2 regions of the Pseudoalteromonas galatheae genome follow, and region 1 is predicted to be linked to the other one. Evidence: predicted binding sites of a transcription regulator. Region 1 holds the regulator's gene; the other holds the start of a gene.

Region 1 (4,325 bases):
ACCCTCTTGCTCACGATGACGAATTTTGACGTTAGGGTGGGTTTTAGCAAAACGCTCGCCTATGGTTTGTGCGAGGTATACCGAACGGTGCTGCCCTCCAGTGCATCCTATTGCGATTGTTAGATAGCTGCGATTGTTACGTTCTAAGTGTGGTAACCAAGTTTGTACAAAGGTTTGAATTTGCCAAGTAAACTTTTGCACGATGCTGTGACTCGACAAATAGTCTTTGACTGGCTGATCTAGGCCCGTGAGCGGCTTAAGCTCAGGTTCCCAATGTGGATTGGGTAAAAAGCGCGCATCAAAAACGTAATCCGCTTGTTTTGGAATACCGTGTTTAAAGCCGAAAGATTCAAAGGTAATAATGAGTTGTTTGTCTTTTTTACCTAAGATTTTTTCGCGAATATCTTCAGCAAGTTGATGAACGCTCAGGCCTGTAGTATCAATGAGGAAGTCGGCGCGAGTGATCAATACATCTAATAATTCTCGTTCTTTCTTAATTGCAACATCTAATGGGAGGTTATGCAGTGAAAGCGGGTGCAAACGGCGTGTTTCTGAGAAGCGTTTTATCAGGGTTTGATCGTCACTGTCTAAATAAAACAGGGTAGGTTTGGCGAAGCCTGGTAAGTACTCAAGAATGTCATTAAACTCGTCTTGTTCTTTAGGCAAGTTTCTAACATCAATGCTCACTGCAATTTTATTATAATTGTCGGAAACACTACGGACTAAAGAGGGCAGTAAGTTGACTGGAATATTATCTACACAATAGTAGCCTAAATCTTCCAATACTCGAAGCGCTACAGATTTACCAGAGCCAGATCGGCCACTGATAATGATAAGCTCGAGTCCTTTTTCTTCATCACTCATCAAATTCACCTTGGATCACTGCATATAACTCATCATCACTTTTTGCTTGCCTAAGCATTTTGCAAAAAGACTTGTCTTGGAGTGTATCAGCAATCGCCGCTAAGGTCTTCAGGTGCTGTTGATTATCACCTTCAGGTACGATGAATGCGACAAAAATATCGACCGGCTGCTTATCTATGGCTTCAAACTGGATCCCTTGCTCACTGACAAGTACCATTGCAAGGATTTTATCTAACCCTTCAAGTCGTCCATGAGGAATAGCAATGCCTTTACCAATCCCAGTGCTACCTAATTTCTCTCGCGCCATTAAAGCGTCCAAGATAGCATGCTGACTGGTATTTGGAATTTGACTATGAGCCAGTTCGCTGATGTATTCTAAAATACGTTTTTTGCTATTAAAAAGGACCGCAGCTTTACTGCAGTCCTTGTTCACTAATTCACTTAATTTCATCTTAGTGTCGAGTGAGCTTCTCTTTGTGTTTAATAACTTGACGATCTAGCTTGTTGATAAGGCCATCAATTGCGGCATACATATCTTGATGCTCTGTTGATGCAAATAGTTCGCCGCCGTTTACGTGTAATGTTGCTTCTGCTTTTTGTACTAGCTTCTCGACATCTAGGATCACATGCACGTTATTGATATGATCAAAGTGCCTTTCTAGCTTCGCAAACTTGTTGGTGACATAGTCTCTTAATGAGTCAGTAATTTCTACATGGCGACCAGTTAGATTTAGTTGCATAAGCATTTTTCCTTCTTGGGTTTTACGTCTTATATCAAACTTTTACGCTGATTTGACGGTGGAATGGCTAGGGATTCACGATATTTTGCAATCGTGCGTCTCGCTACCTTAATTCCTTGCTCAGCTAAGATATCTGCAATTTTGCTGTCACTCAATGGCTTCGCGGTATTTTCTGCAGCTATCAGCTTTTTGATAAGTGCCCTAATTGCTGTGGAAGAGCACTCACCTCCATTTTCTGTACTTACATGGCTAGAGAAGAAATACTTCAGCTCAAATATTCCCCGAGGTGTATGCATATATTTTTGTGTTGTCACACGGGAAATTGTGGACTCATGCATCTCAACCATTTCAGCAACATCATTTAGCACCATAGGGCGCATTGCTTCGGGGCCATGTTCAAAGAATGCCTGTTGTTGTTGCACAATGCAATTGGTAACTTTTAATAAAGTATCATTTCGGCTTTCTAAGCTTTTAATAAACCATTTTGCTTCTTGTAAATGAGAGCGAATAAACTGACTATCCGTACTGGATTTCGCCGTTCTAGACATCGCAGCGTAGTGATCGTTTACTCTTATTTTAGGCATAGCATCAGGGTTTAGCTCTACGACCCAACGACCTTTTACTTTTTTCACCGATACATCAGGGATCACATACTCAGGTTCTTCATGAATAATGCTTGCCGCAGGCTTTGGGTTAAGACTATGAATTAGCGTCATCACCTCTTTGAGATCGGCTTCTTTAAGGCGCGTTTTCTTAGCCAAAGTTCGATAGTCACGGCTGGCAAGCAAATCAATATGCTCTGTCAGGATCATTTTCGTTTCGGCAATCCATGGCGTATCTGGGGCGAATTGGTTTAGCTGAATACATAAGCATTCTTGTAAACTACGCGCAGCGATACCAACAGGGTCAAAAAGCTGAATACGTTTGAGTACGGCTTCGACTTCATCTAGCTCAATAGGCTCTTCGCTATCTTCGTCATTAATGCTCTCTAAAATGTCTTCGCAAGAGAGTGTTAAAATGCCTGACAGGTCGACCGCTTCAATAATCGCAATCGCAATAGCTCTATCTGTTGGACTAAATGGAGTCAACTCAAGTTGCCACATGAGATAATCATGGAGAGATTCAGAGGTTTCCCCTTGATAAACATTATCGTCATCAGGGAGTGGACCTGAGCTGGCGGCTGGAGCTGCGCTCATATACTCGTCCCAAGTGACATCCATGGCGAGATCATCGCTCACCGTGTCTTTGCTCATGGCGGTATCTGAGTCTATCTCATAGTCACTAACTGATGCTTCATCGCCTGAATTTTGATTATCTTCAGTGCTGCTCTTTTCTTGGCCGTGTTGGTCAGCATTTTCGCCGTCAGTATTATCACCTTCTTCCACTTCCAATAATGGATTGCTGTCTAATGCTTCTTGTATTTCCTGTTGCAGATCCAATGTACTAAGCTGCAGCAAGCGAATAGCTTGTTGCAGTTGTGGAGTCATTGTAAGTTGCTGCCCCATGCGCAGCTGTAATGATTGCCTCATGTATCTCTAACAATCCTTTTTAACAGTTATTAATACTACGTCTTAACTATAGCTTGAATTGTTCGCCTAGGTAGACATCTCTTACGGTTTGATCTGCCAAAACATGTTCTGGCGTGCCTGCAGCGATTAACTCACCATGTGAAACGATGTAGGCCTTTTCACATACGTCTAGTGTTTCTCTTACGTTGTGATCGGTGATTAATACACCGATACCGCGGTTTTTTAGGTGCTCTATGATTGTCTTTATATCTAACACCGAAATTGGATCAACACCAGCAAAAGGTTCATCTAACAGGATAAACTTGGGATTAGCAGCTAAAGCGCGAGCAATTTCTACCCGTCTTCTTTCGCCTCCCGATAATGCCATACCCTGTGAATCGCGAATATGTTGAATATTAAATTCATCTAATAACTCATTTAGCTCAGCCTCTCTTTCAACTTTAGTTAAGTCTTTTCGAGTTTCTAAAATCGCCATTAAATTTTGATAGACCGTGAGCTTTCTAAAGATTGAAGACTCTTGCGGAAGATAGCCAATGCCAAGTCGCGCGCGGCTATGCATCGGTAGTAAAGTGATGTCTTCGCCATCAATCTGAATAAAACCTTTATCGCTTGGTACTAATCCTACTATCATGTAAAAAGTAGTGGTTTTACCTGCGCCATTTGGGCCTAACAAACCTACAATACTGCCAGCTTGGACACTTAAGCCAACATTCTTGACGACTTCACGACCTTTATAACTCTTTGCTAAACCCGTTGCTTTGAGCTCGCTCATTAATTGTTACCTTCTTCCTGCGCTTTTTTATCTTTTGCGTCTTTTTTGTCATCTACAGGAACAAGTATGGTTCTTACACGGGAATCTTCTTGATCTGAGCGCTCAGCGCTGATCAATTGCTTTTCAATGTCGTAGGTGATGACTTGCGCATTGATTTTTTGCCCTGTTTGATTGATTTCCGCATCGCCAGAAATCACTAGGGTTCCTTTAGCTACGTCGTAACGGATTTCATTTGCTTTGGCTTCTAGCAAGTTGCCATCAGGTTGACGTTCGCTAAAAGTGGCAGGGCTGCCAGTTGCAACAAGCAGCTGTTTATTTGTACCAAGCTCTGCGCGGCGGTGAACCTCTAGGCGGTCAGCATTTATTTTTCTGTTGCCATGAATAATTACAACATTCTGTTCAAAAATACCGATATTGCTT
Region 2 (4,325 bases), 620 kb from region 1:
ATCAAAACACACTCAGGAGAACAAAAATCAAACAGCAAAGGTCAACAGGCCCTAGTGCTTTGTGTCAAAAAATACATCTAGCTTGTGCCTGCGGGGGGAGCCTTTTTATCGCTATTTGTATGAGCGGTTGTGACTTTCAAGGCACTAGGTATGTTACCGAGTATACAGGCTGCTTCCCTCCTCACACCGCTAATTTACATCGAGCGACGAATGGCGAGAAAACCACCCTTACAGGTGTAATGCGAGTCGTTCAACCTAGCTGGCGAGATAAATATTTATTGCAAACAAAGGCTGAAGTCTACTATCAAGTCCAGGTGGGTGAGCAAAGGTTGTGGATTGACCATCTTGAGTTGTCAAATTCAGCCTCTCTAATACCAGAGGGGATAAGCATGGCGTGTTTACAATTACTAGTTGAAAGCCAGTGTAAGTAGAAAATAAACCATTAATTATTCACGGTATTTCGGTGCAAAAAGAATTTCTGGGTATCGCTTTGGGCAACTAACGTTCCCTTTTGGTTAAACACTTTGATAACCAAAGAATGTTCGCCGCGATTGATGCCACGTAAAGCGAACTGGGTATTCGTTTGTTTTGGACCTGTCGCTACACCGTCGAGAAACAGTTGGACACTCAACCCTTGGGTAAATCTTGGTTCTACTGTGCCCGTCACGTATACGCTGCCACTATTGTCGCGGATTGTCTGTTCATGCTCTGGAGAAGTGATTTTGGCTGTATATCGGATAGTTGGCGCGGTATCAACTTGCTCGAGGATTTGGGTATCAACACTTGGCATGGTTAAGGCGTTAGCGTTAAGTTTGACTTCTTTTGATCCAAGTCGTGGGACATCCGAATAAACCCAATGGCCATTTTTGTCTTTCCAGCGATAGATTTTTGGATTGGATTCTGCTGCAGCATCAATGCTTGTTAGGGCTAGCGTCATGCTAACCGACATTATAAGAAACCACTGACGCACCACAACTCTCCACAGTAAACCACTGTTCATACTTTAGTATAGAGCAGCTGGAATTGCGAGTTACAAATGAATAATTCCCATAATGAGAACATAAAATGGACTTTATTTAAGTTTTTGAATTTCATCAAAAAAGCCCGTAATTACGGGCTTGAGAACACATATGATTAAGAGTGCCAGAAACGCATAACGAGTTTTGGCTCTACAAGCTCAATACCGCAGCACTGAGCGCAGTAGTTGGATAGCGATTAAACGCTGTAATACATTTCGAACTCAACTGGGTGAGTTGTCATGTTTAATTTTTCAACTTCTTTCGACTTAAGTGCGATATATGCATCGATTAGGTCATCAGTGAATACGCCACCTTGAGTTAAGAACTCACGGTCAGCATCTAGAGAAGCAAGCGCTTCATCAAGTGATGCAGCAACCGTTGGGATTTCTGCTGCTTCTTCTGCTGGTAGGTCGTACAAATCTTTATCCATTGCATCACCAGGGTGGATCTTGTTGCGGATACCGTCAAGACCTGCCATCAACTGCGCTGCGAAAGCTAGGTATGGGTTAGCCGCAGGATCTGGGAAGCGTACTTCGATACGACGACCTTTCTCTGATGGGATCACAGGGATTCGGATTGATGCTGAGCGGTTACGTGCTGAGTATGCAAGCATAACTGGCGCTTCAAACCCTGGTACTAGACGCTTATAAGAGTTTGTTGCTGGGTTAGTGAATGCATTGATTGCTTTAGCATGCTTAATGATACCACCAATGTAGTAAAGCGCTTCTTCAGATAGACCGCCGTACTTGTCGCCTGCGAAGATGTTTTTGCCGTCTTTAGCAAGTGATTGGTGGCAGTGCATACCTGAGCCGTTATCACCAACGATTGGCTTAGGCATAAAGGTTGCTGTTTTACCGTATAGGTGCGCCATGTTGTGGATAACGTACTTCATCTCTTGGATTTCGTCTGCTTTGGTTACCATAGTATTAAAGCGAGTCGCAATCTCATTTTGACCAGCAGTTGCTACTTCGTGGTGGTGTGCTTCAACAACGTGGCCCATCTCTTCAAGTACTAAACAAGTAGCTGCACGCCAATCATTAGACGAATCTACCGGTGCTACTGGGAAGTAACCACCTTTTACGCCAGGACGGTGACCTGTGTTACCACCTTCGTAGTCTTTGTCTGAATTCCAAGACGCTTCTTCTGAATCGATTTTGTACATTGAACCAGACATATCAGTTTTGTACTTAACATCGTCAAACAAGAAAAACTCTGGCTCTGGACCGAATAATACGGTGTCTGCAATACCCGTTGAACGCATGAACTCTTCAGCGCGTTTAGCTACTGAACGTGGGTCACGCTCGTAGCCTTGGTGTGTGTTTGGTTCAACTACGTCACAACGAACGATAAGTGTTGTTTCTTCTGCGAATGGGTCTAGCTTGACACTTTCTGCGTCAGGCATAAGTACCATGTCGGATTCGTTGATGCCTTTCCAACCAGCGATAGATGAGCCGTCAAACATTTTGCCGTCTTCAAAGAAGTCTTCATCGGCTTGATGATGTGGGATCGATACGTGTTGTTCTTTACCTTTTGTATCTGTGAAACGTAAATCGACAAATTTTACGTCGTGCTCTTTAATAAAATCTAAAACCGATTGTGACATGTGTCCTCCGACTCGTTGGGTTATTTTTTGCTGCAATGTACTGCAATTGCACACAAGTAAGCTTGATCTGTGCCATATTTTTAAGTTTTTGATAAATATTGATTTTTAACTTTTGGGAAATTTAAGGATTAGCTTGTTGCACTAATTTGGTGCGTAAATGTTTCATGATGGTGCGCAATATTGGTGCAAGCAATTCCCTGTGATAGTCACTTTATCTTCGAGTAAGTGTTTGGAGTATTGGTATAGATTATGAAGCGCAACAAAGCAAAAATTAATTTAATTCGATAGCTGGGATCAGGGGTCGTGTTTTAATAAAAAAAGCAAGGCGCCTTGAGGGAGGCGCCCTGCCTTCAGGGAGTTAATTTTATCGAAGCTAGTTACTTCTCAGCGAGTATAATGCGGGCTTAGTAACAACCCCGCTGGCGGCTAATATTTTTGCCAAGCTTGATAGGACAATACCGCGACTGGCTGCATTGAATTAAGGCCTTCGTCTGCGCTCGGTCCACGACCTAAGTGAAAAGTAAATCCTAGCATCGGCATAAATTCAGGGGTGATGTAAGTGGTATTGACTTGTGGCGTTTCAACTTTACTTCTAATCACCTCTTCGGAATAGCCAAATAGGGCGGTTTGCGACTCCGGCGTTTTTTCATTTTCATAGATCTCAAGCAGCATAGGTATCGGAGTGAAATCATCAAACTCCACCCTATCCTTGATATAGTGCACTGCTTTTGAAACGTAAAGCTGCTCTGCATTGGGGTAAGGCAACGGCGCAGAGAGAATAGTAAAGTTTAAATTAAACATCGCCACGAGCGTACCTAGTGTGAGTGCTAGCGTAGAGATAATCGTGATGGTAAATACTTTTACTTTACTCAGAGAGTACAGACTGGCACTCATGTCTTTGACAAGCATATTACTTTCCTCGTTTCCATCATGGACTAGAACGTGTCAACGACTGCGTTGGCGTTAGTGTGTGATTGAGGGGCTAGTATTTTGCCATCTAGAAGGTGTAGTTTGCGTGTCGCCATATCGGCATATCTAGGGTCGTGCGTCACCATACATAATGTCGTCCCTTCTAGGTTTAGCGTTTTCAACATGTCCATAACGGCATCACCATTTTTTGAGTCAAGGTTACCTGTAGGTTCGTCAACAAGCAGTAATGCGGGGTTACCGACGAGTGCGCGGGCAATAGCAATCCTTTGCTGTTGCCCACCTGAAAGCTGGTTTGGGCGATGTTTTGCGCGGTGTGCCATATCTACTTTTGTCAGACAGCTCATTACTGCGTGATCAATATCGGCATTGCTCATTGGGTTTTTACGATAACGTAATGGCAGCGCGATATTATCGTATACTGTCAGCTCATCAATTAAGTTAAATGACTGAAAGATAAAGCCAATTTTTTCGTTTCGAATATGTGCAGCCGCCGCTAAAGTTAATTGGCTAACCTCAAGATCTTCAATTTTATAGCTACCATCTGTTGGCATGTCTAACAGGCCAAGTATTGACAGCAGGGTAGATTTACCGCATCCAGAAGGGCCACAAATTGACACGAAATCGCCCTTATATATTTCCAAGTCAATCCCACGCAATGCGTGAGTTTCCATTTCTTCGGTACTAAAAACTTTGGTGATCCCTGACATGGTTAAAATAGTTTCTTTCATAATCGTATCCTAATGATGATTTATTATTGAATGATCCGTACTTGT

The links. Region 1 encodes sigma-54, which starts transcription at its own class of promoters, with help from an activator protein. Its sites were predicted from a motif close to GTTGGCACGNNNNTNGNNT; they were not measured.
Region 2: a site for sigma-54 is predicted at 2,681-2,699, ahead of glnA (glutamate--ammonia ligase). Genes of this name have one in related genera too.

What each region holds. Positions count from the first base shown of each region.
Region 1 covers NZ_PNCO02000001.1:3,311,956-3,316,280, reverse strand. Annotated here, with positions in the region: gene rapZ (RNase adapter RapZ) at 1-864, opposite strand, end outside; gene ptsN (PTS IIA-like nitrogen regulatory protein PtsN) at 857-1,315, opposite strand; gene hpf (ribosome hibernation promoting factor) at 1,317-1,604, opposite strand; gene CWC29_RS14730 (RNA polymerase factor sigma-54) at 1,634-3,133, opposite strand; gene lptB (LPS export ABC transporter ATP-binding protein) at 3,180-3,905, opposite strand; gene lptA (lipopolysaccharide transport periplasmic protein LptA) at 3,905-4,325, opposite strand, start outside.
Region 2 covers NZ_PNCO02000001.1:3,935,243-3,939,567, forward strand. Annotated here, with positions in the region: gene CWC29_RS17500 (DUF4124 domain-containing protein) at 443-949, opposite strand; gene glnA (glutamate--ammonia ligase) at 1,216-2,622, opposite strand; gene CWC29_RS17510 (hypothetical protein) at 3,049-3,531, opposite strand; gene CWC29_RS17515 (ABC transporter ATP-binding protein) at 3,558-4,280, opposite strand; gene CWC29_RS17520 (efflux RND transporter periplasmic adaptor subunit) at 4,304-4,325, opposite strand, start outside.